Regions from separate parts of the Cytobacillus sp. FSL K6-0129 genome, predicted to be linked through region 4. Evidence: riboswitches for the same ligand, from Rfam matches in the RefSeq annotation. Region 4 holds a riboswitch; each other region holds the start of a gene.
The links. Region 4 has a riboswitch for thiamine pyrophosphate ahead of thiW (energy coupling factor transporter S component ThiW). Riboswitches for the same ligand answer to the same signal wherever they lie in the genome.

Region 1 (7,537 bases), 2.6 Mb from region 4:
ATTCATTCCATTTTTCTTTGCATTAGTAAATAAAAAGATACTTTGTGATAATAAAATAATTGCTACTAAGAATAGTAAAAAGAAATCAATATTCGTCATGTCGCACCTTCTCTCTATGTTTTTGGATTTGCAGAAAGGTATAACAGATGACAAGAAGGACTGTAAGACCTTGTAATGTGATAAAGACAACTGGTATTTGGGTTAATGTTGTAAAAAATAAAACAAGAATAAGTGTTGCTATTCCGCTGAATAAGAGTAATTCTCTTCGCCATTTTTTGCTAGCTTCATCCTTTTCTGCGATGACCATTTTTTCAAACCAATCTTCACTAGGAGTAGAGATGGGGTTATTTTCCTCAAACTGTGCAAAAGAACGTTTCATTTCTTTTGAAAAATCTTCTTCATCCTTGTTTGATAGGATTTTCCATTGTTCCTGGGCCTTTCTCATCTTCACCCATCTCCTTTCGAATGGTTTTAATTCCGCGGTGAACTCTAGATTTTACTGTTCCTTCAGCAATTCCAAGCATTTTGCCAATCTCATCATACGCATAGCCATAATAATGTTTTAAAATAATCGGCACTCTTAATTCATCTTCTAATTCACCGAGAGAAGCTAATAAGAAATCCCAATCTTCATTTCGTGACTGTGCCTGCCATTTTAATTTCCGCATATGTTGTGCTTTAAAGGCATCAGCTCGCTTCTGGCGCCTTTTTTGATCGATATATAATTTTGTGCCAATGGATATGAGCCAAGTGGAGAATTTCGATTTCACCTGAAATTGATTTAGTTTTTCAATCGCTTTTGTCATTGTCTCTTGTGCCAAATCCTCAGCTTCTTCTCGATTAAGGGTGAGCTTCATTAAATAATGAACGAGAAGGGGATAACTCTCCTTAAATAAGTGAGCTAACGCCTGGTTATCGCCTTTTTTCGCTGCTTTAATCCATTTTTTCTCTTCCAAACCTTGCCCCCCTTTTCTTTGGATTTACTATTATGACGATTAGTGTTCTCCTTTCGTTCACGAAAAATAAAATTTTTTGAATGGAGATAGAGATTATATCTTGTTATTGCATAGAAGTTATGCGAGTGGATAAATATGTAAATGATTAGAATGTTCAATTATATCCTTATTTTCAATGACATGGACCCTCTGGTGGCATGACTACAGAGGAAAGAGCCAGCAGTATCTAGGCGTGTGTGCTATACAATCTCCATATAAACTTGGGCGGTGGTATCTTTTAAATATGTGTCAGCTTCATCCAATCAATACGGTAATTCTTAAATGAGCGTTTATAGTTAAGACTGAACGCAAAAGATGTTTACGCGCAAAAGAGAAAAGAGGAAGTCAGAGAACTGCGCGTAAATCGTGTATACGCGCAAAAGAGAGAAGAGGAAGTCAGGGAACTGCGCGCAAATCGTGTATACGCGCAAAAGAGAAAAGAGGAAGTCAGAGAACTGCGCGTAAATCGTGTATACGCGCAAAAGAGAAAAGAGGAAGTCAGAGAACTGCGCGCAAATCGTGTATACGCGCAAAAGAGAGCAGGGGAAGTCAGAGAACTGCGCGCAAATCGTGTATACGCGCAAAAGAGAGCAGGGGAAGTCAGAGAACTGCGCGTAAATCGTGTATACGCGCAAAAGAGAAAAGAGGAAGTCAGAGAACTGCGCGTAAATCGTGTATACGCGCAAAAGAGAGAAGAAAAAGTCAGAGAACTGCGCGCAAATCGTGTATACGCGCAAAAGAGAGCAGGGGAAGTCAGGGAACTGCACGCAAATCGTGTTTATGTGCAAAAGAGAGCAGGGGAAGTCAGAGAACTGCGCGCAAATTGTGTATACGCGCAAAAGAGAGCAGGGAAAGTCAGAGAACTGCGCACGATCGTGTTTATGTACAAAAATCACAAGAAAGAAAACAGATGATGTTGGTTTAAACTACCGTAGATAATAGTTGTTGCAAATTCATAAATAATCAAGAGTGTTCATCGTTAGATTGACATTGACGGAAGAAAAGTGCTGCTAAAAAAAGTAAGGAAAAAGATGTGTCTACTCCCCCTCTCAGAAATCCAAAAAGAAAACCTGCCGGTCTCAAGGAGAAAATAGAAGAGAAGATGTTGGTTTGTCTAGCTGCTTTTGGCGCTTTCATTTTGCATGGTTATCTTATGGATATCACGCCGATGTACATGCCACCCTGATTCCTCAGTTCCATCATCGTGCGAAAATCTCCCAAAAAGATATCTTAAAAAAAGGCCCTGAGTTTCCCCCAGAGCCTTTAGATGATTAATATGCTTTTTTCAGAAGGACCTTATTGGCTGTTGTGTAAAGCATGACAACTACTAAGGCACATACGATAAAGGTAGGTAGCATATATGTTCCGTTATATACGAGTGAGTAAAGTGCGACAGGTTGATCTGCCGGAGCATAGGCACCAAATAGGATAATGCCTGATAAATAATGGCATAAGAAGCGTAAGAAACTTCCTAAGAAAACGCCACTAATAACATACATGTTTGCTTTGGCAAATTGGCCGTCTTGATAATTTTGCACAACTTTATTCATATAGATGCCTGCGAGTCCGACAACAGCAAAGGCTACGAAATAGTCAATGATCCAAGAGGCGAAATGAAAAGGAACAGCTCCTGTTAAGATTTGAAGTCCTCCTAATAGTAAGCCCGTTAAGACGCCGCCTTTAACACCCCAACGAAAGGCCATTAAGAAAACCGGTACCATAGCAAGTGAGATGGACCCACCTTGTGGCCAAAATCTCCCCATCAGTAAGCCTGATAAGAAATCAAGTAATAATGCCAAAGCTGCAAATATAGCAATTTCCACCATAAAAAGTGTTTTATTTTGTTTCATGTTTTTCCTCCTTCTCCGAAAAGAGAAGCGAACGAGTAAACCTGTATTACTTTTTTGTCATGAAAAAAAGCAATACATAGGCGGTGATGGATGCCTAGTATTGCTCATATCCAAAACCACGATCCCTACGCTAGCATTATCTAACAGGTTCTTAGGGTCAGAACGAACTCGCTCACTCTCAGCCATATTAGGCTCCCCTTGTGGAAGTATTAAATTTATCCTCGGTTAGAATATACTATGACTTTCATCAGAATTCAAGAATCTTTTTTTGGTAGTAAAAAAACAGATTATTTGTGAAACTTATTCCCTAGATAGTCGTAGAATAATCAAGGAGTGATTGATATGAAGAAGGTTTTTGAAGTAAACCATCATGGAAATCATATATTAATCGAAAATTATTGGATTAACGGAGAAAAGTTGTATGTAAATGGTGAATTACAGGATGAAAATTTAGGTCTAGCATTAAGAGGGGATTTGAAAGGTAAGTTAGAAGATTCAAGTGAAATTAAAGTAACTATTGGCGGTTTCTTTACTGTTAATTGCAAAATATTTCTTGAGAATCGTTTAATTTTTTCATCTTAATAAAACTTACGGGGGTAGAGGGTATGGTCGGTTCAATGGATCCTGATAGGTTTATAGATTATTGGTTAAGAGCAGAGTATAAGGAAATTTACCAAGCCACTTCAAAAGTGTTTCAAGGCATGGTTTCATTATCAGAATTTATTGAGATGAGCGCAGCCTTTAATGAAGGTGTGCGTAGTTATCAACTAATGTCACGGACGAATGTCTTAGGCATTGATCAGTTCGTATGGGTAGATCACTCAAAAGCAAAAGCAGTAGTGGTTGGATTTGATGATAAAAATACAATTGTCAGTTTCTATATGAAACCTTACTTTGTCTTTCCAGAAACAGATAAGGTCTATACAAAGAATGAATACATTATGCCAGTGATGGATGAATGGTTTGTATTCTGGGGTGGTACAAATGAATTTATTAATTACCATTACGTATATGAACATCAAAGGTACGCGTATGATCTATTAAAGGTGAAGGATGGCTCTACATATAATGGTAGACCTGAAAAAAATGAGAGTTATTACGCATTTGCAGAGGAAGTTATCGCCCCTCAAAATGGCAAAGTAATAAAAGTGGTTGATGGTCTCGATGATAATATTCCAGGGCAGATGGATGAAGAACACCCCCCAGGCAACTATATTGTGATAGAGCATGCGCATAAGGAATATAGTATGATTGCTCATTTTAAAAAAGACAGTATCATTGTCCAAGAAGGAGAGGAAGTTCTTCAAAAACAATTACTTGGCAAATGTGGGAACTCGGGTAACTCTTCTGAAGCGCATATCCATTTTCAAATCATGGATTCAGAAGATCTTCATAAAGGAAAATCAGTTCGCATTCGTTTTAAAAATGGTGTAGAACCGATTCAAGGAGAAATCGTAACAAATCATTTAACAAAATACCTTAATCGATTCGAAGAGAAGTTCGACAAGGTTGAAAATACGATGACAATAGCAGACTATGTTTTTGCCGTTCCCAGAGCAATTATCCAGCTTTTTAAATAGAGAAATACAGTTAAATGGAGGTCGCTTGTGCCGGCCTCCTTGCCCACAATTCAATCAAACATTTATTTAAATCGCAAAAAAAGTGGTTTGATAATAATCGTTGCTCTTTTCGTAAGACTCAGTGCGGTTTTTTAACGTATCAACTAATAACTGGATACTGTGATTCAAGTTCGTTCCTTTGATCAACACATAAGAGAAGGAATGTTCTTCTTAAAGCCTTCCAGCTTCTATAGGCCGTATGTCAACTCCTCTTTTATAGTTACCTCGGAAAATAAGGAGCTTCTAAGCTACTTTTTACACTCCTCTTTATTCCTTGTGTAGAGCTGATGAACGTCGATTTGACGCTAATTTGATGTAATTCAATCAGGTGCCTTTTTCGTGCCCTACTCTTGGTCATATAAATCCTCTATCGAATGAAAATGCCTTTCCATATGTGGGTGAACAGAAGGTCAATAAGCAATCTTCTGCAAAGGGGTTCTGGACAAACTCTTTCGCATTGGTTTGCCTTTCCACAAGCCAATATCTACTGCTATGGTGCCTGCCACTATCAATTACTTATTCGCTATTCCCAATTGTAACATGATAAGATAATTGCTCATGAGTGGCTCGTAATTGTGCGATAACACTTGGCAAAATAGCTTTACCAATCGTAAAGCTAGCTCCGATTCGTATGAACCCTGGGGCAACTTGTTTTTTTATGCTAATTATAGAATCGATCTTTCGACACCTCAAAACTGAATAAGTGTTAAACAGAAGGAGAATAAGCTCTAGGTAATGATGATTCTAAATTTAGTCATATGAAACTAAATAAACGTGTGCCGATTGAATATCGACACACGTTCAATGTTCAGCTTTTTATGTTGTCTACGTGACAGGGACAAGACAAAAGATTACGTTTTTTAAACTAACTTCATGGCTAAAGAATCAACATTCTTATTTAGCCATGCTAACTGCTTTGTTGTCAGCCTAGCAATTTTTAAATATTCTTTTGGTAACTTTCCATATGGTTCGTAAAAATTACTGACAGCTAGCTGAAAGAAATACAGATACGGCATATGGAACAAATCGTACTTAGTCAAGGTAAACCACTTTGAATAGTTATCTATATAACGTTTAAGAGCATTAGATTCAATTTTTCCACTCTTAGCAACAGGGTCCGCATAAGCGAAAGACATCATTACTTCCCAACATGCAGGTAAATGACAGGCGTCTGTCCAATCAATTGTATATAATTTTGTTTCCTTACATATGATTTGAGAAGTATAATAATCTCCATGTGAATTAGTACATGTAAACTTAGAATAATCAAACGTATAGTTATTAATTGTATCTAGATACTCTAATCGGTTAATAATATCTTTCATAGTTGTCGTATCGTTTGACTGTTGTGCTTTTTTAAAAGTCTTGAGGTAGGATTTTTTTGCCTTAATAATTTGACCGTTAGTAAATAATTCTTTATTAATCATTCCTGTTTTTAATTTGGGGGTTTGAGATAATACATGTTGAATTTTTCCTAAATTTTGAGCGGATACATCCTTAAACCAGTCAGTTCCATTATTTAAGTCATAAATTTCCCCATCTATATATTCTTGTAAGTGGTATTTTTCCCCGTTTATGGAGAATGAATAAGTTCCTTGATTAGATTTAATAACTTGTGCTACAGGAATTTCGTTTTCGTAAAGGTACTTAACCAATTTGCCTTCTATTTCGGTATCTTGAATATAGGAAGGAATACGTTTTAGAACGTAACTTCCTTTAGATGTATTTAAATAATAGGTTGCAGATATATTATGATCGGTAAGTTGTGTCATGTGAGTAATTTTTAAATCGAACTGTTCGTTCAGTATATCTTTCATTATATAAAAGTTCATTAATTACACTCTCCTCGATGAATTATTTTTGAGAAAAGCTATGAACCAGACTTAAACATAAGTTATTCAAACAAAAATCCTCCTTCATTAATCTGATTAATATTCTATAAAGCATATAGAGTAATATCAAGTAAAACAAAACGGTAATAACTAAGTTATTTCCTCTAGATAGTTTCTTTAAACATAGTTATAGTTTTTATATTAGTCTGCTCTGGTTGGTTGATAGTTACTTTATTTCTTTAAATAAAGGGAATTCTTCTAGTTATGTTGCTAAAGGGGTAGAATAGTGACAATTGATTGATAAAAAGAGAAGACCCCAATCTTTTATAGAATGGGGTCGATTTTTACTCGTTTTTAATTAAAGGAGTTAATTCGCTTTTTTTGTGCAGTAAAGTCAACGTATGCATCGCTCTAGTTGCTGCGATATATAATAAGCCTTTGTCAAATTTAGATTTATATACATCAGCATTTGCAAAAGGAATGAGTACCTCATCAAATTCCAATCCTTTAGCTAATTGGATTGTTGTTACGGTTATCCCTTGCTCAAATGTTTCACTGGTATCACTTAGTTTATTAAGTGTAAAAAACTGTTTTAGTTCATCATAAATTTGATTTACTTGTGCTTCACTTTTACAGATGATACCTAAACGATTAAACGAGTTATTTTGGAACTGGATGATTAATCTTTGTAATTGATCAATCAAAGAATGCTGGTTTGTATACGATATAATTTCTGGTTTTTCTCCATGGCGATCAATTGCTTCGATGGAGTAATCCGGCATAAACTGCTTCGCAAAAGCGATAATTTCATAAGAGGATCGATAACTTTTTTTCAGTTCTACAAATTCCATTCTATCAAATATGTTACTGAAGGATTGATCGGAATTTAAACTAAAAGGATTCAACATTTGACCAAAATCACCTAAGATTGTTTTCTTGCACCTAAATATTTTATTGATTACAGCGTAATGAACGGGACTGTAATCTTGCATTTCATCAATAACTAAATGCTTAACTAAGTTAAACGACTCGATGCCCTCAAAATAGTAGATACAATATATATATGGAAAGACATCTTGATATTCTAGTCTTTCTTTATTCCAATTTAGTGCATCAGCATTATTTATCACATTAAAGAAATGTATATAAATAGATTGGGCATCACTAAATTTTAAATAGCTGCTAAGTCTTTTTTTTAAGTCTATTTTGGAAGGGATGTTTTTAATTTCTGCTGCTTTACT
Region 2 (7,537 bases), 2.7 Mb from region 4:
ATGCAGGAGGTAAGGGCGAAAGGCCAAGAGAAGCAAACGCAGATAGACGACAAAGCCCATCAACGAATGACTAGTTTATTGCATGATTTGAATATCGCTACAAAGGATGATGTCTTAAGATTAGAGGAACGGATTCTAGCACTTGAGGCAAACAATCGAGAAGAGAATTAAGGGAGGTTTTTGCCATTTTCAAACCAAAGATGAGTCATATTCATCGCTATCGTGAAATTGCCGTAGCCTTCTCTCATTACGGTTTTGGTTATCTCTTAAAAGAATTAGGCTTGCATGAAGTATTGTCCCTACCTAAACGTATGTTCATGCGAAAGCAAGAGGAAATTCATGAAAAGACGACAGGTGAACGTGTTCGTCTGTTTTTAGAAGAGCTTGGACCGACGTTTATTAAAGTTGGTCAGATTGCGAGTACAAGGTCAGATATTTTTCCGGAATCAATTATTAGGGAATTGGAAAAATTGCAGGAACATGCCCCGTCATTTTCATTTGCAGAGGTAAAAAAAATTGTTGAAACCGAACTAGGGGAAGAACTACATGACCTCTTTACAGAATTTCAAGAGGAGCCATTAGGATCGGCATCTATCGGTCAAGTCCATTATGGTGTCCTCCATTCTGGTGAAAAAGTAGCTGTTAAGGTACAACGGCCTGATATTGAGAAGACCATGAGAACAGATTTAGAAATTTTGATAGAAATTGCTAAAATCGCAGAAAAACGGCTACATTGGGCATCGCAATATCAGTTAGTGGAAATGATGAAAGAATTTTCTAAAGCATTGTTAAATGAGTTGAATTATTTACTTGAAGGTCGTAATGCAGATAAAATTGCCAATCAATTTGAAGACAATAATCATTATAAAATCCCAAAAACATACTGGAAATATACGACGAAAAAAGTGTTAACTATGGAATATATTGAAGGGTGCGGCATCCTTGAAAATAAAAGTTTGGCGGAACAAGGGTTTAATAAACAACTGATCGCCGAAAGAATCGTTGAAGGCATCCTCCAGCAAATATTAGAGGAAGGTGTATTCCATGCAGATCCTCATCCAGGTAACATTTGTGTATTACCAGGAAATGTAATTGTTTTCATGGATTTTGGTATGGTTGGACGTTTAACTGAGGATATGAAAGAAAATTTAGCATCATTAATTATTGCCATGTTGCGGCAAAGTACCGATGGAGTCATTAAAGCCATCACTAAAATGGGTATTGTCCAAGATGATGTCGATGTTGAACTTTTAAAAATTGATGTTGATTTACTAAGAGAGAGATATTATGATATTCCGTTTAGTGAAATATCAATTGGCGAGGCGGTTAATGATTTGTTTTCCGTTGCCAATCAACATCATATACATATCCCAACAAACTTAACATTAGTGGGAAAAACATTGTTAACAATGGAAGGTATTGTTGAAAAACTTGACCCTAATATAAGCATATTAAAAATTGCTGAGCCTTTTGGTAGACGATTAATTATTAATAAATATCGACCTGATCATTTGGCGAAAGATTCGCTAGCTCATATCGGGGAGTATTTTGATATTCTAAAGGAAGCGCCGTATAATTTGAAAGATTTGATTGCCCTTATCAAAAAGGGAAAAATCCCGCTCGAACTGAACTTGCCAAACAGTGAAAAATTTCTAACGAGAATTGATCGTATCAGCAACCGGCTAGCATTTAGTATCGTGTTGCTAGCATTTTGCATTATAATGGTGGGTTTAATTATCGGTTCCGCCCTTGGCAGGCAATCATCTCTCCTATGGAATATACCAGCAGTAGAAATCGGCTTCGTCATTGCGATATTAATGTTCTTATTTCTTATATACACCATCATTAGAGCAGGGAGATTCTGACGACTCTCTGCTTTTTGTTTTGGGTAGAATTTTTCTGATTTCACTACACAAGCAATTCATGGTGAGAATATAGTGTAGAGAGGTGAACGGTTTTGTCAATAAACGTTAATGTTGCTTATGGTTAATACAAAAATTCTCATTGGCAGTCCAATTAATCAAGAACCCGATATTTTAAAAGAGTTTCTGCTATCCTTAGCCAATTTAAAAACGGATACAATGGAGATTCATTATCTTTTCATAGATGATAATCAGAATGAAGAATCAAGTAGACTACTACGTCATTTTGCCAAATGGAAGAAAGATGTTGCGATTTTATCCGCAAAAGAAGATAGTATCTATATTCGTACCGACTTTACCCATTTCTGGAATGATGCTCTCATCTGGAAGGTTGCTCGCTTCAAAGATATGCTTATTGAGCAGGCGAAATTTGAAGAATTTGATTATTTGTTTTTAATTGACTCTGATTTGCTTTTACACCCGAATACCCTTCATACACTTATTTCCACGAAAAAAGAAATTGTTTCAGAGGTATTTTGGACGGCTTGGCAAGAGGGGACAATTCCTTATCCGCAGGTGTGGTTAACAGATGAATATACCCACTGGAGACAGGCGGATGAAGGTGCCATAACAGACGAAGAAAAGGCCGTTCAAACCGAGGCCTTTATTCAACAATTACAAACTCCAGGTGTTTATGAAGTAGGAGGATTAGGTGCGTGCACGCTAATTAGCAGGAAAGCTTTGTTAGCAGGTATTCATTTTAGTAAAATTAAAAATCTCAGTTTTTGGGGAGAAGATCGACATTTTTGTGTGAGAGCTGTGGCATTAGGACTGGATCTACATGTAGACACACATCTGCCAGCTTATCATATTTATCGTTCTTCTGACCTTACAGGCATACCCGCATTTAAAGAAAAATGTCAGTATGCTTATAGCGAACTACCTATTTATCCAGAAAAAGCAGATAGCCATCAAATTCGCTTATCGATGATTGTGAAGAATGAAGAAGGTCGTTATTTACAAACGATGTTAAAGAAAGTAAAGCCATTTATCGATGAAGCTGTGATTATAGATGATGCTAGTACTGATCAGACTATATCGATTTTCTTGCAAGAACTAAAAGGTATGCCAATTAAATTGGTCAAGAATGCAAGCTCCCAGTTTGCCAATGAAGTGGAACTAAGAAAACAACAGTGGTTAGAAGCAACGAATGGTTTTTTAGGTTGGGTATTAAATCTTGACGCAGATGAATGGTTTGAGGAGAGTTTTATTGATTATATTGATGACTTTGTTAAACAGGATACTATCGACCTGTACTGTTTTAGACTGTATGATATGTGGGATGAAGACCATTATCGTGAAGATGAATACTGGCAAGCACATTTCTTATACCGTCCATTTCTAGCAAGAGTTAGATCAACCTTTCAGCCTGTCTGGAAAGAAACACCACAGCATTGTGGGAGATTTCCAGAAAACATCTTCCAACTTACCCACAGTTTATCCACAATACGAGTCAAGCATTTAGGCTGGGCAAAAGAAAAAGATCGATTAGAAAAATATGAGAGATATAAGCTGCTTGACCCGAATAGCCTCTACGGTAATGAGAAACAATATGAATCGATTCTAGATAAGAATCCCCGTTTAAAACAATGGTGAGAAACATAAAGCAAATGGTCAGTTTCGAAATGAACTTCGATTCATAGCTAGGAAACTATTTGTATGCTAAACTAAAAATAATTAAAAATTGTTGCAGGGGGACTCAGAAAATGAGTTGAGAAGGTTAAAACCTGACCCTTAGAACCTGTTCGTTAAGACGATCGTAGGGAGCATCTTCCAACTATATGCATATGTATGGTAGGCTCTCCATTTTCGGGGAGCCTTTTGTTTTGTTTCCCTGAACATTTTTAATTACATCTATTGAAAAGAGGGAATAGCGTGAGAGAAGAAGTCGTGTTAGTAACAGGAGCAAGTCGTGGATTAGGAGCTGCAATTGCTGAAAAGTTTGGTAAGGAGGGCTACAAAGTAGTCGTTAATTATTTTAATAATAAAGAAAAAGCAGATGCAGTAGTTGAAAAAATCGGACAAGATCGTGCATTGGCTATCCAAGCTGATGTAAGAGATCATCAAGCAGTAAAAGCAATGGTAGCAGACACAATTGCTCATTTTGGTCGCTTGGATATCGTTGTAAATAATGCATTAGTTCAATTTAAATTTGATCCTGTGGCACAGGCGAAAGTAGAGGAATTATCTTGGGCTAGCTATCAAACCCAGTTTGAAGGCGCGATAAAAGCAAGCTTAAATGTTGTTCAATCTGCTCTTCCGGCTCTAAAGGATTCACAGCAAGCCCGTGTGATTGGTATTGGCACGAATCTTTACCAGAACCCAGTCGTTGCCTACCATGAATATACAACAGCCAAAGCGGCATTAATTGGCTTTACACGCAATATGGCCAAAGAGCTCGGACAGTATGATATTAATGTGAATATGGTTTCCGGTGGATTATTAGATACAACGGATGCAAGTGCTGTTACTACCCCTGAGGTATTTGCGATTGTGGCTGATAACTCTGCTATCCGCCGTGTGACAAAACCAGAAGACGTAGCAGAAGCCGTTGTTTTCTTAGCCTCTCCAGGCGCTAGAGCGATTACGGGACAAAATCTAGTCGTTGATCATGGATTGACGATGAACTAAGATAAAAAAGGTCGTCATCTTTGTTTATGGCGGCCTTTTTCAATAAAATGGACTTATTTTGTAGGTTGATAAATCAGTAAAGAGCTTATATCAGCAAATGTGAGACTAAGTCGAAGCTAAACTCCAATTTATTCGCAGAAAAGGATATTTTTAAAATAACAACTTAATTTTCTCACTAGTATTTTATTCTACTAGATGTTAAAACGGTCGATTGAACGTTCAATCAGTATTGTTCAATTTTTCCTTGTTTATATCGATAGCCAAACATAGAAGATGCTTGTAGGTGAAACTTCAGCAGTTGCTTGCTCATCGGATCCGATGCTTCCTTAGGCATCTTATCGTTAAATCCAACAACTGTCACTGCACCGAGTAATTGATTCTGGTAGTCTAGCAAAGGGACGGAAGCCGAAGAAATCGATGGAATTAAAGGTTCGGTAGCGAAGGAGATTTTCGATTGTTGAATCATTTGCCATTCTGCGTTATCGATCGCTTCCCCGTCTCCTAGCCAATCTTTTGTCAGTACTGGGTTTAAGAAGCTTAAGAAAATCTTCCCTGCGGCAGATGTTGGTGGTAAGCTTCCGCCTAGTTGTGTACCAATATGAAGTGGTTCATTCGAATGACAAATCTTTGTCGTAATAGGTCCGTTGTTTGTCCATAATGAAAACGAAACGGTGCAGGAAGTAAGCGAAGAAAGTTCCTGCATATACGGAGTGATTGCATCGGCAATATCACGACTACCAAAGGCGGCTGTACCATATTGAATCAATTTGCTACCAAGATAATACAGGTTTGTCCCTTTTTCACGATAGAGCATGTTCAATTGCGTAAGTGTATTTAAATATTTATATAAATTACTTTTCGTAATACCGGTTTCTTCTTGAATGGTTGAGAATTTCATTGGGGTATCTTTTTGATAGATTAATTCGATGATAGAAATGCCTATTTGCAAGGATTGTATCATCGTACTACTTTTTTGTATTTCCATGTATGTAACTCCTCAATATGCTAGTCATGTTGAATCCTAATTTATCAGAAACTACATCAAACAACAACCTTCCTTTAGAGGGTTGGTAGGATATCCCTATAAATTCAGTATATATAAGAATAGTAAGTGAGTTGGCGATTATTAACTTGGTCAATGAAGGTGCTCAACTCACGAAAAATAGGGAGCGGTCAAATATATTAATTTAACCTTTTCCATTTTTTTAGCTCTTTTTGAACATAGGATAATGATTGTAGTTTTTCTTTTAGTTCAGCTACAGAGAGACGATAAGTATTATTGGAGTGATATTCTTCTACAGAGTTTGTATCAGTTTCTATTCTGGTATCTCGAGGAATGCGATAGAAGCCTTCAAGATCAATAGCTTTCGCTGCTTCTTCTTTTGTTAGTAAAACTTCATAGAGCTTTTCTCCCGGCCGTGTGCCAATTAATTCTAAAGGAAGGCTAACGTGAAAAAGTTCTTTAATCGCTTGTGCTAAATCTGTAATATAGGCAGCAGGCGATTTTTGTACCATAATATCCCCATTACAAGCATTCTCAAAAGCGTACAATACGAGTTCGACAGCCTCATCTAAACTCATCATAAAACGGGTCATTAAAGGATGCGTAACAGTTAGCGGCTTTCCTTCCTTTACTTGTTCTATGAGTAGCGGAATGATGGACCCCCTTGATGCCATGACATTTCCGTATCTTGTGCCACATATAATGGTACCACGAGCGTTAGCTTGTCTCGATTTAGCGATAAATGTCTTTTCCATTAAAGCTTTAGACATTCCCATTGCATTAATTGGATAGGCTGCTTTGTCCGTTGATAGGCAGACAATTTTCTTTACCCCTGCTTGTATTCCTGCACTTAATACATGATCGGTGCCAAGAATATTCGTTTTCACCGCCTCTAGCGGATGTGACTCACATGAGGGTACTTGTTTTAAGGCTGCTGCATGAAAAATGTAATCAACCCCGTCCACAGCTGGTAATAAAGTACTCATATCCCGAACATCGCCGAGGATATAAGAGATTCTTCCATCTGCATACTGTTTTTGCATGTCATCTTGTTTTTTTTCATCACGAGAAAAGATGCGTATTTCTTTTATTTCACTATGCAAAAAACGTTCTAACACCACATGCCCAAACGAGCCGGTTCCACCTGTAATTAATAGCGTTTTATTTTTAAACATAAGTATGGAACGCACCTTTCTGTCATTTCCCACAATGGGCTTACTTTAATCCAAAATAGTATAAATAATATTCGGAATTTATTCGTGGATAGTTATACCAGTAAGCGATAATTCCTGTTATGTGCACTGAAGGGTTTTGGTCTAAGAGCGCTTGATGAAAATCACAGTCCCCCGCCATATCCGGTCTTTCAGAAAATCTCGCTTCTCCCACACAGCTTCTCTTAATGATCCTAAATTGCCCACACCATTCACGATAATTTTCTTCCGTTGCTTGAAAGAGCTGGCCATCCTTTGTCACCATGCTGTAATAATAAATGTCGTACTCACCATCTATTTTAGCGAGTACTTCACGAATGGTTGGTAAATAAATATCATCGCTATCAATAATGGCAATATAATCTCCAGTTGCGGCTTCGATACAACGATTATACGAATAGCTAGCGCCACGATTTTCCCCATTTTCTAAGATTTTTAGTTGAGGGTACTGTTGTTGATATTCTTTTAACATCACTAATGTTTGATCGGTTGATCCGTCATCACAAACAATGATTTCATCGGCATATTCTTTAGGAATGCTATCAAGCATCGAGCGAACCCATTGTTCACTATTATAAACCGGGGATAAAAAGCTGAATCTCATGACTTTTCCTCACTTTATTATGCATGATTTTGGGGCAGGTGTTATATCGTTTAGTGTATGCGCCTAATTAAAAGTGGTGAATTTAGGACATAAAAAGAAATTATTTACAATAAATTTCTTTTGGTGTAATATTACACTCAAGAGGGGTGAGGGAATGTTTATGGTG
Region 3 (7,537 bases), 200 kb from region 4:
AGAAGGTGAGGAATAATGGGGGAGCGGCGAACTATATGTTATTTGGAACACCGCTCGCTGCTGGACATCATCATCCATGTTTTGATTATGATGAAAAGGTACTGCCTATCGCCGTTGAATCAATTTGTCGCGTGATTTTAGGATGGCAATAAGTTAAAAAAGAACGAACCTTAACCAGTCATGTTAAAATAAGGCTATATTGTTTAATTTGTTGGAGGCAGGTGCGTTGAATGAAAATTCGAGTGGGGGTTATTGGACCAAAAGATTCAGTTAAAATGATTATAGATACAGGGGCGGACTACGGCGAACTTCACTTTATTCCCTTTGTGTATGAATCGACTGAAGAAACTGAGCAAATTATTATTAGAAATAGAGAATGGGTTGACCAGTGGCTTTTTTCAGGACAGGCGCCATATTTTTATGCATTATCCAAGAAAGTGATTACAAAAAAAGAAGCGAGTTATATTCCTTTAAGTGGTGCGAGCCTGCTTGCTGTCTTAGTAAAGGTTTTTTTAGATAGCGATCAAGTGCAAAAGCGTTTTAGCTTGGACACTATTCAAGAAGAAGAAATGGATAGAGGACTCGATCCGTTAGTGAGGAATCGAGTCCTTTTCCAGATGAATTCTTACGATGGATATATGCCAGCTGAAGAAATTATTGCTTTTCATAAAGAATTATATGAAAGTAACAAAGTCGATGTGGCTATTACTTGTTTGAATAAGGTGTATAAAGAATTAACGAAGATGAATATCCCAACTTATCGCATTGAGCAATCTGAACTAACGGTCAGACGTTCTTTAGAAACGATTAAAGAAAAGGGGCAAGCATCATGGTACCGGAAATCACAGCTTGTCATTATTGGTGTCGAACGCATCGTTGCTTCTTCTGAAAGTGAAGAAAGAAGGCGATCCTTCCGGTTAAAGCATCAAGAACTAGAACTAAAAAAAGTCTTGCTTGACGTTGGTGAACAAATGAATGGTTCGATAGTCCAGATGGATGATGGCGTTCACTATATTTTTACTACGCGAGGAGAGCTTGAGCTATTTATGCGAGACCAATCGATGTTGACGATCAGTGAAGAGATTTTTGTTCATAGTCGGTTACGTGTTCGCATAGGTGTAGGCTTTGGCTTAACGGTATTAGAGGCTGAGGAAAATGTGAGTATGGCTTTCTCTCATGCCCGTGAATTTAAGGGCCCTATTGTTATCTCTGTTAATGAAGAGAAAGAATTAACAATTATTAATAATGAAAAAGAAGAAATAAGTTTTCATTCAAGGATTTACGGAAATGATTGGGAAAAAATATTTAAAGATGCAGGTATAAGTAGTAAGATTGTTGCAAAAATTGAGTCTTTATCATTACACTACCAAAAAAATAAGATTACTTCTCAAGATTTATCTCATTGGCTAAAAAGCACTGATCGCAACGCAAGAAGAATATTGATGGAGATGGAAAAGATAGGTTTAGCTGAAATTATAGGAGAAGAGACAGGTCATCGAGGGAGACCACGAAAAATTTATCAAATAAACTTTAATCAGTTTGCCAAACAATAAAAAATAAATCCGTATGATTTGAACCTAAACACTAGAAATATCACTTATTTCCAGTTGTTTAGGTTTTTATAATCGTTTAAGTTAAATAACACCTAATAAAAGACGAACATTGAGAATCATTATCAGCCATATAATTCCTATATATTCTTTTATTTGTAAATAAAAATGATATTTATTAGAAAATTACTAAAAAAGACAAAAAAGATTAAAAAAAGACTATTCACAATATAGATGTGATGATATAATAACGGAAATGTTAAGGATAAATTCCGATAAATTTCGAAGTAAGGAGAGTGAAATAATTTGCAAGCAAATGTAAACAACGAACAAGAAAAGAAGGGCTTGATGTCCAAGTTCTTGTCAGGCATTGAAACGATAGGGAACAAACTACCAGATCCATTTTTTATTTTCGTTTATCTCGCAGCGTTTGTAATGATATTAACGTTCATTGTTAATCAATTTGATGTTACTGTTGAGCACCCAGGAACCGGGGAAGAGTTGGCAATAAAAAGTTTAATTTCTGGAGAAGGATTGCAGTTTATATTAACTGAGATGCTGTCTAACTTTACTGGCTTCGCCCCACTAGGTCTTGTGTTAGCTATGATGCTTGGTGTAGGCTTAGCTGATAAAGTTGGTTTACTAGAAACAGCCATTAAAAAGTCGATCTTAAGTACACCAAAGTCATTAGTCACTTATGCTGTTTTCTTTATTGGTATTATGGGGAATATTGCTTCAGATGCGGCGTTTGTACTTGTACCACCTTTAGCTGCGATGGTTTTCTACACTGTTGGTAGGCATCCATTAGCTGGTTTAGCAGCCGGCTTTGCTGGAGTAGGTGCAGGTTTTTCAGCTAATGTCTTAATCGCTGGAACAGATGCATTATTAGCGGGAATTACTACTGAGGCTGCTAAAGCAATCGATCCTTCATTTGTTGTATCACCTGTTGATAATTGGTATTTTATGTCGATTTCTACTGTTCTCTTAACTTTAGTCGGTGGATTCTTAACTGAAAAGGTAATTGAACCAAGATTAGGAAAATATGATGGGGATTTGAAAAAGAATTTTGAACCGGTTTCAGCTATCGAGTCAAAAGGGTTAAGAAATGCCGTTATAGCGGGTCTAGCATATATTGCTATTTTACTTACAATTATCTTCTGGCCAGACTCCCCTCTTAGAAACGAAGAAGGTCGTATGATTCCTTCCCCATTTTTAAGTGGAATTATCCCAATTGTTTTATTATTCTTTATAACGATGGGAACAGCATACGGAGTAACAGTAAAGAAAATCACAAAAAGTGCTGATATTCCAAAGTATATGGCAGATTCGATGAAAGATATGGCAGGCTATATCGTCCTTATATTTGCTGCGTCACAATTTATTGCTTATTTTAACTGGTCCAATTTAGGTACTTGGATTGCAGTCAATGGTGCGGAATTCTTATCTTCCATCAATTTAACTGGTATTCCTGTTATTATTGGATTTATTATTTTCGTCTCTATTCTGAATTTATTAATCTTTAGTGGGTCTGCTCAATGGGCATTATTAGCCCCAATTTTTATTCCATTGTTTATGTTACTTGATTATAACCCTGCTTTTATCCAAGCAGCGTATAGAATTGCCGATTCAACTACAAATATTATTACACCACTAAATCCGTATATCCTTGTAGTTCTTGCTTTTATGAGAGAATACGATAAAAAAGCAGGTTTAGGCACGCTTATTTCCTTAATGATTCCTTATTCAATGGTTTTCTTAGTAATTTGGGTAGTCATGCTATTCATTTTTGGATTATTCGGTATTCCGATTGGACCCGGTATCGAAATGTATTTGTAATAATGCGGTGTTGTTGCCCGAACATAAATGTTCGGGCTTCTTTATTTGTGAAAAATGATAAAATAGATAGAGGTATTTTTTTACCGTAAGGAATTAATCGTTATACTTAAGGGCTATAAGTAGGGGAGAGATGGTCAGTGGTTAGTTTCAGAGATATACATCATGATGGTAATTTAATAGCAGAAAAAGCCAATTTTGATCACTATGGCACAAAACAGTTCTATTTTAAATATGATGCAAACTTTATCCAATTTAAAATAAATCCTAGTTTGCAAGATTTTCAACTGGCACAAATGTATTTGGAAGACTATCAGAAAGAGCATAAACAAGAACATTTGAAGTTTTATTTACCAGCAGACGAAATGATTCAAGAGGATGTTTTATTATACCTTTATCAACAATTCTATACAATCGGGTGTCAGGAGTTATATGAAATTAACCCTCTTCAATTTATCTATAAAGATAGAAAGAACGAAATCGTGGTTGAGGAAGTGACAAATGATAATTTACGAGAATATCTACAATTGCAGAGAAACTTTGATCTAGATTATGGTGAGGAATATGTGAACCTTAATAGAAGCATGCATTCCTATCATCATAATGCAAAAGATACATTACAGTTACTCGCATATGATCATGGTGTGCCAGCAGGTTCATTACAAGTATTTTTTAATAAGTGTACAGCTGAAATTGATAATGTAGGTGTGTTACCAGCTCACCGATTAAAGGGGATTGCTGCAAGCTTGCAATATGAAGTAATGAAGCGATTTAGCAATCATAGGGTTATACTTGTAGCCGACAGCAATGACACGCCAAAGGATATGTATCGTAAACAAGGGTATAAAAAATTGAGCTTTCGCTATGAAGTAATGAAGTTATTATAAGTAGTAGTTTATTATTAATATAGAACAAGTAATGTGATAAAAACTCTACAAACTGATATTAATAAATCTGCAGGTGGTGAGAGTAGCCATCTGCAGATCATTTATAAAGAGGTAAATTTTGATCAAGGTAAAAGCGAGAGAACAGCAAAAAAATGCATAATCGAACCAGCAAGAACAAAAACATGCCACAATGCGTGATGGTACTTAAATCCTCTCCATACATAAAATATTGAACCAGCAGTGTATAGAACGCCACCGATAATGAGGAAAATCATTCCTTGTGTAGGTAAGTGTGTAACCAGAGGCTCCCAGGCAAATATAATTAGCCAGCCCATCAAAACATATAGTAATGTCGAGAAGACTAAAAATTTTTTAACAAAAAAACATTTGAAAACTGTTCCAGCAATTGCTAGCCCCCATACAAGACCAAATAAGGTCCATCCTAAGGTTCCTTTAACTGTTATAAATAGAAACGGTGTGAACGTTCCAGCAATAAAAAAGTAAATGGAAGAATGATCGAGAATCTCAAATACATCCTTTGCTTTTCCAGCAGGTAAACTATGTAGCAAAGTTGATGAGAAATATAAAATAACCATCGTTGTACCAAAAAGAACAAAGCTGACAATATGCCAAGCTGTTCCATATAAGGATGAGAAAACAGTTAAAATGACGAGAGCCGCAATACTTAATAGCGCACCGATTCCGTGTACGATCGCGTTGGCGATTTCTTCTCCCTTTGAAAAAATATGTGTTTCCAAGTAGTATTCACCCATTCTTTATCCAAAATCATAATTCTAGTATAAACATTTTTTTAGCTGATAAAAAGTCGTAAGCTTTCATTATAAAGAAAAACTTCACTAGGCGAAGAGGGTGGAGAGTGTAAATGCATGGAGAATATTTGGAGTTATCCATCCTTGAGTCAATGCCAATTTAAGCCGCGGTGTTAGATCAGTTGAAGTGTTTAGGTAACGACAGCATTCATCCAACTTGTTCATAATCGTTACTGAAAGAGAAGCTTGACATTGCTCAATTCCTAAACTTGCAGTTTCCATTTAGGTTGACATTTATTGATAAGATGATAACATAACTTTGAAAGCATAATTGAATAAATCCACTAGGGGTGCCTTTAAAAGGCTGAGATTAAAGTGTAATAACTTTAAGACTCTTAGAACCTGATCTGGTTGATACCAGCGTAGGGAAGTGGCGTATATAAATTTAGTTAACATTATAACTATAACTAAATGAATAATGTATACAGTAACCACTTTCTTATAGGAAGTGGTTTTTCGCTTTTCTGGATTTTTTATGCTCGATAAAAAAAAGAGAAGAGGTAGAAATGATGACAACAAAAGAAACGTTTACACAATCGTTAAGGAAAGAAGTACATGATATATGGGAAGCGAATTTTGAACACCCTTTCGTTAAAGGAATTGCTAAGGGAGATTTACCAATTGAGTGTTTCCGCTTTTATGTGTTACAAGATTCTTACTATTTATCACATTTTTCTCGTGTGCAAGCAATCGCTGCTTCTAAAGCAGAGAATTTATATATGACCTCAAGAATGGCCTCGCATGCGCAAGGTACCTATGAAGCTGAACTAGGGTTACATAACAAATTTATGGAGGTATTAAAAGTTTCTGAAGAAGAGTTAAACCAGTTTAAACCCGCTCCTACTGCCTATGCATATACATCCCATTTATATCGTGTAGCAGAGACAGGCACAGTTGGCGAGGTCATCGCTAGTTTGCTTCCGTGTTATTGGATTTATTATGATATTGGGCAGAGCTTTAAAGGGGCAAAACCAAAAGAAGAAATCTATCGTACCTGGATTGATACATACGGTGGAGAATGGTTTGTTAAACTTGTACTGGAACAAATTCATCATCTTGATCGGCTTGCTGAAATGGCATCTGAAACAGAAAAAGAAAAAATGAAAATGGCATTTACCATTAGCTGTCAATATGAATTAGCTTTTTGGGAAATGGCTTATACCCAAGAAAAGTGGCTAAGTGATAAAACATATGCATAAAACTTCATAAATGAAAGCGGGAATAGTGTTAACAGAATAAGGTTAGTTCATACTAACTCAATTCTGTTAACATCATACCCTTTATAATCGTTGTAGTATCAGGTTTGTTTATGGAATAAAGACAATTTGCCGTATCGGATTTTCCTAAAAAGAATTTCGGACTTCAAAAACTACTCATCTAGTCAATAGAAATGACTTCTACTTCTCCACCCTCATAGACATATAAACTTCCTATATATATATAATGACAATAAGCGTATAATGAGAGACGAATGTTAAATTGAGGAAGGCGTTTTAAAAATGAATAAACAACAAAGTAAGTACAGATGGGTTGTATTTGGTGTTTTACTTTTAGCCTATTTATTTATGGTTAGTCAAAGAACAGCACCTGGTTTAATTACTGATCAATTAATGGAAGAATTTCATTTAACTGCAGCAACGATTGGGCTGATAACGAGTATTCAATTTTTTGCTTATGCTGGATTGCAAATTCCCATCGGATTATTCTCTGATAGATTTGGTCCAAATGTATTTCTAGTCGCTGGAACACTGCTAAACGGGCTAGGTACCATCCTGTATAGTACGGTAGATAATAGTTATATGCTCATCTTTGCTAGGTTATTATGTGGAATTGGCGATGCTACTATATGGGTCAATTTAGTTCTTGTATTGAGCATTTGGTTCAAGCAGCAGGAGTTTTCGATGCTAGTGGGATTTGCCGGAATGACCGGAAGTTTAGGATTCTTATTAGCAACAGTTCCTTTTAGTTCGACCATTTCTCTATTAGGGTGGCGACTTCCATTTTTAATTGTTGGCATTGTAATATTCACCCTTGGTATGGGACTTTATGTGGTTTTAATAAAATATCCTAAGAAGAAATTTCAAATGGAAGAAGAAAAAAATCAAAAAGAAACAAATGAACCGTTATTAGTCATCATAAGAAGATTACTTGTCAATCGCCAAGCTTGGGCGACATTCCTTTGTCACTTTGGTGTAGTGGGCACATATATCGGCTTTATTGGCTCTTGGGCAGTTCCCTATGGTATGGACATTTACGGTTTATCAAGATCAAGTGCAAGTGAAGTAATTATGTACGGCTTATTTGGTGCCATTATCGGAGCACCATTAACAACCTACCTATCTACTTTTTTTGACAGAGTCAAAGCACCGTATGTCATTGTGCAGATGCTGTCGGTTTCTGCTTGGATCGCTTTAGTATTGATGGGTGGAGAGCCACC
Region 4 (7,537 bases):
GCTGCCTCCTTTGCAAGTGCTTCAGGTGCTATTTCAATTGCCCCTGCATCAACACCACGCGTTTTTGTATTCTTACCAATAAGAGCAGAAACTTCAGAAGCATTGCCGCGAATAATGGACACTTTTATTGTGCTAATTAGCTCTTTTGCCTTATTTGTGCGATAAGTGGTTGCACCAACACCAACTGGATCAAATATTACTGGGGCCCCTTTTTGATTGGCAGTTTGTCCAGCTTTAATCATTGCCGCAAACATCGCATCATTAATAGTACCAAAATTAATTACGAGCCCATCTGCCATCATAGCCATTTCTTCTACTTCTAAGAGTTGGGTGGCCATAACAGGTGAACCGCCCATTGCTAGGGTCACATTTGCACAATCATTAATAGTTACTGTATTTGTTAAATGATGAATGAGTGGGGTATGTTCTTGTAACTGCTGAAAGACTCTCTCAACTGCTTCACTTGAAATCGCCATTATCTTTCCTCCATCTTTGCTTTGTTGTATAACTCATAAAAATGATTTGTCGGACCATGCCCATTACCGAGTGCTAGGCTATGCTCAATCGCTATGGAAATATAATTTTTCGCAGACTGTATGGCCTCAATAAGTTCTTCCCCTTTTGCTAACCCAGCAGCAATGGCAGATGATAGAGTACAACCTGTACCATGGGTGTTTTTTGTCTCTACTCTTCGACCATTAAACCAGTTGAAACTTTGTCCATCCCATAATAAGTCATTCGGTTCTCCTTCTAAATGTCCACCTTTTAATAAGACGGCTTTTGGCCCTAATTCATATAATTTTTTACAAGCTTGCTCCATATCATCAACCGTGCGAATTGTCATACCCGAAAGTACTTCAGCTTCAGGAATGTTTGGCGTAATTACAGTCGCAAGTGGTAACATTTTCGCTTTTAATGCTTCAATAGCTTGTTCCTTTAAAAGATGATGTCCACCTTTTGAAACCATAACAGGATCTAACACAATCACTTTTGGACTATAATGATTTAAACGGTCTGCGACGATTTTTACAGTCTCACTAGATGACAACATCCCGATTTTGACAGCATCAACTTGGATATCATCAAACACAGCTTCTATTTGGTCTTTTATAATATTGATTTCTATATCCTGTACCGAACGTACCTCTACTGTATTTTGAGCGGTAATCGCCGTAATGACGGACATGCCAAACACACCATTGGCGGAAAAAGTTTTAAGATCTGCTTGAATCCCAGCTCCTCCTCCTGAATCAGAACCTGCGATCGTTAATGCTGTTTTCATTGATGTAACCTCCAATAGCTTTATTCTTAATTAATACTCTTAATAAACCATATCCTAAAATTGCTCCAGTAAACGAGCTCACCATAAATGCTGGTAGGAATCCGAAAAGGGTTGCTTCTTGTCCTAAAAGTAATGTACTAATCGGATAAGTCGCTACTGCCCCTATCATTCCTGTTCCAACGACTTCACCTAGTGCTGAGAAGCCAATTTTTTTCGTTTTTTGATAAAGGAACCCTGCAAGTAATGCGCCAATCATACTCCCGGGGTAGGCAAAAACACTTCCAGTCCCCATCATATTTCTCAATGTAGATGAAAGAAACGCTTGACTAACGGCATACCATGGTCCAAGAAGTACAGCAGATAATACATTCGCCAAGTGCTGAATCGGAAAAATTTTCGCTATTCCAATCGGAATAAAAATGAGACTACTCGACACAGTAGTGATGGCTGCAATCGTTGCCGTCATCGTCATTTTTTGGATTTTATTCATAGACCTTTCCTCCTTTCGATAAAAATAAAAAAGCCGCTATTTTGAATAAGCGGCTTTGGTCATCATGATATGTATGACGTCACTCGCTTCCCTACGCTAGTATTAACTAGATCAGGTTCAAAGGGTTCATCTCAGCCAAGTATTTGGCACCCCTAGCATTTATTCATATATAAAAAAAATCCTCTACTTCCAAAAGGAAGCGAGGACGACTACATCGACACACTTCCCTCCACTGGTACAAACCAGATCAGGTTCAAAGGGTTTTGAACGGACGGCATTCAATCTCAGCCTCTATGTGGAGGCACCCCCAGTGAAAACTTATAACATATGATGCACTCAATATAACATGAAATGATAGAAATGAAAATAAAAAACATTGGATAGAAACGATGTTGCGACATAAAACGTTATGATATGATATTTTATATAATATTCGGGAGGACAGTCTATGGAAGATAAGAGTATTGTACTTATTGGGTTTATGGGGGTCGGAAAGACATCCATAGGAACGGAATTAGCTAAGAAATTACAGTGGGGTTTAATCGACACGGATGAACGCATTGAACAACAGTTTGGAATGTCAACTTCAAAAATTTTCCTTGATCATGGTGAAGAAGTTTTTCGAAAAGCTGAAAGCGAATTGATTGAACAACTATCTGCCGAAGAAAAACAGATTCTTTCATTAGGCGGCGGCGCCTTTTTAAACAGTAAGAACCGCGAAATTTGTTTACAAAACAGTACCGTTGTCCTTATCGAGCTCTCATGGGAAAATTGGCTCGATCGATACCCATTGATTAAAGATACAAGACCGAAATTGAATGGTCTTTCTACTGACGAAATGTATCATCTCTACAAAGAAAGACAAGCTCATTATCAACCATATCATCTAAAAATCAATGTTGACGGGAAAACAGCTGAAGAAGCTGCTGAATTGATTGTTAGTGGGATAGGATAAAGCTTGTGATGATTATGGTTATAGTTCATTAGAATGTTTCTTTTACTATCTAAGTAATTCGCATTATCCTAAACGAATTTATGAAAGCCGGGCACTCCCTTCCTCGGCTTTCATTTGTGTTTGGTTCTAAATAAATTGCTGAATAACTCCCTTTTTGTGAGGCGGTTATCTCTGGTTTTCTTTCTGAGTGACTTGCTAAACCCTTTTGCGAGGCGCTCATTTCTGGTTTTCTTTCTGAGGGACTCGCTAAACCCTTTTGCGAGGCGCTCATTTCTGGTTTTCTTTCTGAGGGACTCGCTAAACCCTTTTGCGGGGCGCTCATCTCTAATTCCCCTTCCGAGTGACTTGCTAAACCCTTTTGCGAGGCGCTCATCTCTGGTTTTCTTTCTGAGGGACTTGCTAATCCCTTTTGCGAGGCGCTCATTTCTGGTTTTCTTTCTGAGTGACTTGCTAATCCCTTTTGCGGGGCGCTCAACTCTGATTCTCCTTTTGAGGGACTCGCTAAAGCCTTTTGCGGGGCGCTCATCTCTGATTCCCCTTCCGAGTGACTTGCTACACCCTTTTGCGGGGCGCTCATCTCTGATTCCCCTTCCGAGTGACTTGCTAAACCCTTTTGCGAGGCGCTCTTCTCTGATTCCCCTTCCGAGTGACTTGCTAAACCCTTTTGCGAGGCGCTCATCTCTGGTTTTCTTTCTGAGGGACACGCTAAACCCTTTTGTGGGGCGCTCATCTCTGGTTTCTTTCCTGAGGGACTTGCTAACCCCTTTTGCGGGGCGCTCATCTCTGATTCTTCTTCCGAGTGACTTGCTACACCCTTTTGCGGGGCGCTCATCTCTGATTCCCCTTCCGAGTGACTTGCTAAACCCTTTTGCGGGGCGCTCTTCTCTGATTCTTCTTCCGAGTGACTTGCTAATCCCTTTTGCGGGGCGCTCATCTCTGATTCTCCTTTTGAGTGACTTGCTAACCCCTTTTGCGGGGCGCTCAGTTCTGGTTTTCTTTCTGAGTGACTTGCTAAACCCTTTTGCGGGGCGCTCATCTCTGATTCCCCTTCCGAGTGACTTGCTAAACCCTTTTGCGGGGCGCTCATCTCTGATTCCCCTTCCGAGTGACTTGCTAACCCCTTTTGCGAGGCGCTCATCTCTGATTCTCCTACTGAGTGACTTACTATCCACTTTTATTGTGATGTTATATAGATTTTTTTTGTGCACAAAGTCCTTTGTTCAACATATAACTGCTTACTAATAGATTGACCCCATCAGAATACATTTCAATCTATAAGATACTGTCACTTCTCTTCATTACTAAATAATTCAACTGTTTCTTCGGTTTTAAAACCCATTAATGATAATAAAAATAATTTCCACCACCATTAAGTGTATATTTCTCTTGTAAGAATCGTTGTATTGCGGAACTACTTATTGCTCCACCACACCAATCATAAATCGCCGTCTTTGTTACTTTTTCTGATGGAAAAAGAATAATAAAGTCATTGATTGCTTCACTTAATGCATCACAAGATGAAATGTTCCTCCTACATTTTGAGCAATGAAATTTGCGCAAACTCGCTCGCTTCATCTGCACACCGCACTCTCGACAAACCACACCTTTTACCAAATCCTCCGTACAATATTCGATTTTTCTAGCGTAATTCTTTTCTTCTTTATGATGACTCAAAAAAGCATGAACAATTTTTGTATAAAATGGAGAGTGTTGAATGTCTATTTGATTTAGTTCTCTTAATAATCGTGGAATTTGCGGTGGAAGAATAACATTTTGTTTCTTTGTACGATCATATAACATAAACTCCGGATGAACAAAAACCAGTAGATAATCAAATGCAATGTTTAATTCGTGCTTAGTAAGGAATTGGTGTAGGAGGGTTTCATTTCTTTCGATTTGTAGGAGGGGATTTTTAATTTCCTTATTTGTTGGTGAATACCATTTAGTTTCCTGAACCATAAAATCACCACTATAATTTTTCACTTCGAAAGCAATGAGTTTGTGGGGAGTTACACAGAGTGCATCAATTTGAAAGGATGTATGATTTATTTCTAGCAATATATCATAAAGGATGGGGAATTTTGGTGAAAGTTGTTGCAAATCATCTCGCCATTTACTTTCTCCTTCATATCCTTTTTCTAACATTTTGAGATATTGTTCATTCTCAGGGGACAATTTTGATCTAAGATGGAGCACGCGTAATAATCGGAGTTGGTAAGAGGGATTGAGCGGTTTTAGGTCTGGCAAATTACTTCATCCTTTCTTTTTACTCTATTATAACGAATTTTCCACATGAAAAAAATACCAATTTATTTAACTTCTCTCGGAAAGGACAACCTTGCTTGTTAAAAAGCGTAAAATCCTTTTGTGATTGTAGGGCTGAAGTAGCAAAATCAAACGATAATAATATATACAGTCAGTCCATTTTCTAAATCCATCACTTCTGTTTTGTTCTTTAAGTTTTTGTCCACTTTTACAGCGCTAATAATATATGTACTCGTTCCATTTTCTCACTATATCCATCACTTCTGTTTTATTCTTTTCAGTTTTTGTCCATTTTACAGAACCACATTTCTAGTCTAACCCTTTAAAAAACCACTTACCATCAATGGCAAGTGGTTTTTTTCTTCTATTAAATTGCTGTCGTAACAGCTTTTTCTTCGTCTACTTTCACAATCCAACCAAATTTATCTTCTACTTTTCCTTTTTGGATTCCTGTTAGCGTTTCGTAAAGTTTGCCGGCGATTTCACCTGTTTGTCCGCCACCAATGGTAAGTTTTTCGTTATTCCAGAATAGTTCTCCGACTGGTGAAATGACCGCTGCAGTACCCGTTCCGAATGCTTCTTCTAGCGTGCCATTTTTTTGCGCTTCATAGATCTCATCGATTGAGATACGACGCTCAGATAAAGGAATACCCCAGTCTTTAATGAGTTCAATAACAGAGTTTCTTGTAACGCCTTCTAAAATGCTTCCGTTCAATTCAGGTGTAACGACTTCACCGTTAATTTTAAAGAAAATATTCATGCTTCCTACTTCTTCAACATATTTATTTTCCTTGCCATCTAACCAAAGTACTTGTGAATATCCTTCCTGTTCTGCTACTTCTTGTGCTTTTAGGCTAGCAGCATAGTTTCCTCCTGTTTTGGCATTACCCGTTCCACCTTTGACTGCACGAACATATTCGCTTTGGACAGCGATTTTCACTGGGTTAATTCCTTCTTTATAATAGGCACCGACTGGTGACATGATAATAATAAATTTGTATTGATGTGATGGAGCAACGCCTAAATAAGGTTCTGTAGAAATAATAAATGGACGAATATATAGCGATGTTCCTTCTACATTTGGAACCCAATCACGATCAACTGCAATTAATTGTCTTAATGCTTGAACAGCAAGTTCTTCGTCAATTGGCGGAATACAGAGTCTGTTGTTCGATTTGTTCAGTCTCTCCATATTTTTATATGGTCTGAACATGAGCACTTCCTGATCTTCAGATAAATATGCCTTTAATCCTTCGAAAACACTTTGGCCATAATGAAATACCATTGCAGACGGGTCAATTTGTAATGGCTCATAAGGGACAATACGTCCATCATGCCACCCCTTGTCTGCATGATAGTCCATTACAAACATATGATCTGTAAAGTTCCTACCGAAAATCAACTGATCAAATGCCGGTTTTTCTTTTTTGGTTGCACGTCTTTGGATTTCAAACTGATAATCATTCATTTCTACTCTACTCCCTGTCTAAGATCAATTTAAAGTGCCGTTAAACATCTTTACTCTTTTTCTTGTGGTATTATGCACCATTGTAAACGAAATACTTTGATGATTAAACTACTCCTTCGCAATTTATACGATATTAAGAATTTATTACTTTAATACATAAAATCAATATAACATTTCCTTAATAAAGTACATTGATTGTTTAAAATATTATGAACCCTATTTTTGGTATTGTCAACACAGTTTCTGAAACTTTTCTATTATTCTTACAAATTTATAATTTCCCTATAAATACAGGATTTTACTAGCTTTTTATTGAAATGATTTGCATGAAATATTATGCAAAAAAAAGGTTTGGTTTTTTAGATAATTAGTCAAGAAATACAAAAAATACTCGTGACTTCCTGCTCGTCACGAGTATTCATTAATGAAACCAGCCTTTGTTTTTTGACTCTGTGATGGCTTCGATTCTGTTTGTTACTTCTAACTTCTCCAATATAGCTGATATATAATTACGAACTGTACCAACTTTAATCGTTAATATAGAGGCAATTTCTTTAGTGCTTTTTCCCTCTGCCATTAATTCAAGTACCGCTTTCTCACGTTCTGTTAAGGGATTTTCTTCTCGGTAGACATCATCCATCAGTTCCGGGGCAAAAATTCTTTTGCCTGCCATGACATTACGAATCGAATCAGCTAACTCTTCACTCGGGCTATCTTTTAATAAATAGCCCCGTACCCCTGCTTTTATCGCTCGTTGAAAATATCCAGATCTTGCAAAAGTGGTTAAAATAATAACCTTTATGCCCCTGTTTTTAATTGCTTCAGCTGCTTCTAACCCTGTTTTTAAAGGCATTTCAATGTCCATAATACAAATATCGGGACTTAGTTCTTGCACTAATGTAACGGCCTCTTCTCCATTGGAGGCTTGACCAACGACTTGCATATCATCCTCAAGGTTCAGTAACGAACCGAGTGCTCCTAACATCATTCTTTGGTCTTCTGCAATGACAATTCGAATCATGCCAAATCTCCTCCTTCAACTTGTTTAACGACAAGTGGAACAATAATTGAAATTGT

Region 1: it holds a riboswitch for thiamine pyrophosphate, as region 4 does, so the genes downstream of both, thiT (energy-coupled thiamine transporter ThiT) here and thiW (energy coupling factor transporter S component ThiW) in region 4, are expected to answer to the same signal.
Region 2: it holds a riboswitch for thiamine pyrophosphate, as region 4 does, so the genes downstream of both, MHI57_RS17155 (3-oxoacyl-ACP reductase) here and thiW (energy coupling factor transporter S component ThiW) in region 4, are expected to answer to the same signal.
Region 3: it holds a riboswitch for thiamine pyrophosphate, as region 4 does, so the genes downstream of both, tenA (thiaminase II) here and thiW (energy coupling factor transporter S component ThiW) in region 4, are expected to answer to the same signal.

The regions. Positions count from the first base shown of each region.
Region 1 covers NZ_JBBOXM010000001.1:3,332,418-3,339,954, forward strand. Annotated here, with positions in the region: gene MHI57_RS16765 (hypothetical protein) at 1-99, opposite strand, end outside; gene MHI57_RS16770 (YxlC family protein) at 86-445, opposite strand; gene sigY (RNA polymerase sigma factor SigY) at 399-956, opposite strand; gene MHI57_RS16780 (hypothetical protein) at 1,668-1,934, shown strand; gene thiT (energy-coupled thiamine transporter ThiT) at 2,267-2,845, opposite strand; TPP riboswitch at 2,950-3,054, opposite strand; gene MHI57_RS16790 (hypothetical protein) at 3,188-3,427, shown strand; gene MHI57_RS16795 (M23 family metallopeptidase) at 3,451-4,425, shown strand; gene MHI57_RS16800 (phosphotransferase) at 5,325-6,296, opposite strand; gene MHI57_RS16805 (HelD family protein) at 6,641-7,537, opposite strand, start outside.
Region 2 covers NZ_JBBOXM010000001.1:3,403,429-3,410,965, forward strand. Annotated here, with positions in the region: gene MHI57_RS17140 (phasin family protein) at 1-171, shown strand, start outside; gene MHI57_RS17145 (ABC1 kinase family protein) at 201-1,865, shown strand; gene MHI57_RS17150 (glycosyltransferase) at 1,983-3,518, shown strand; TPP riboswitch at 3,604-3,705, shown strand; gene MHI57_RS17155 (3-oxoacyl-ACP reductase) at 3,798-4,553, shown strand; gene MHI57_RS17160 (IclR family transcriptional regulator) at 4,777-5,538, opposite strand; gene MHI57_RS17165 (polysaccharide biosynthesis protein) at 5,736-6,731, opposite strand; gene MHI57_RS17170 (glycosyltransferase family 2 protein) at 6,772-7,371, opposite strand; gene MHI57_RS17175 (hypothetical protein) at 7,526-7,537, shown strand, end outside.
Region 3 covers NZ_JBBOXM010000001.1:941,570-949,106, reverse strand. Annotated here, with positions in the region: gene MHI57_RS04565 (amidohydrolase) at 1-152, shown strand, start outside; gene MHI57_RS04560 (hypothetical protein) at 231-1,553, shown strand; gene MHI57_RS04555 (AbgT family transporter) at 1,899-3,386, shown strand; gene MHI57_RS04550 (GNAT family N-acetyltransferase) at 3,524-4,270, shown strand; gene trhA (PAQR family membrane homeostasis protein TrhA) at 4,393-5,028, opposite strand; TPP riboswitch at 5,377-5,486, shown strand; gene tenA (thiaminase II) at 5,610-6,299, shown strand; gene MHI57_RS04535 (MFS transporter) at 6,600-7,537, shown strand, end outside.
Region 4 covers NZ_JBBOXM010000001.1:743,669-751,205, forward strand. Annotated here, with positions in the region: gene thiM (hydroxyethylthiazole kinase) at 1-476, opposite strand, end outside; gene thiD (bifunctional hydroxymethylpyrimidine kinase/phosphomethylpyrimidine kinase) at 476-1,282, opposite strand; gene thiW (energy coupling factor transporter S component ThiW) at 1,251-1,772, opposite strand; TPP riboswitch at 1,844-1,936, opposite strand; TPP riboswitch at 1,980-2,091, opposite strand; gene MHI57_RS03645 (shikimate kinase) at 2,221-2,727, shown strand; gene MHI57_RS03650 (hypothetical protein) at 2,777-3,865, opposite strand; gene MHI57_RS03655 (nuclease-related domain-containing protein) at 4,066-4,974, opposite strand; gene MHI57_RS03660 (branched-chain amino acid aminotransferase) at 5,360-6,460, opposite strand; gene MHI57_RS03665 (response regulator transcription factor) at 6,882-7,481, opposite strand; gene MHI57_RS03670 (sensor histidine kinase) at 7,478-7,537, opposite strand, start outside.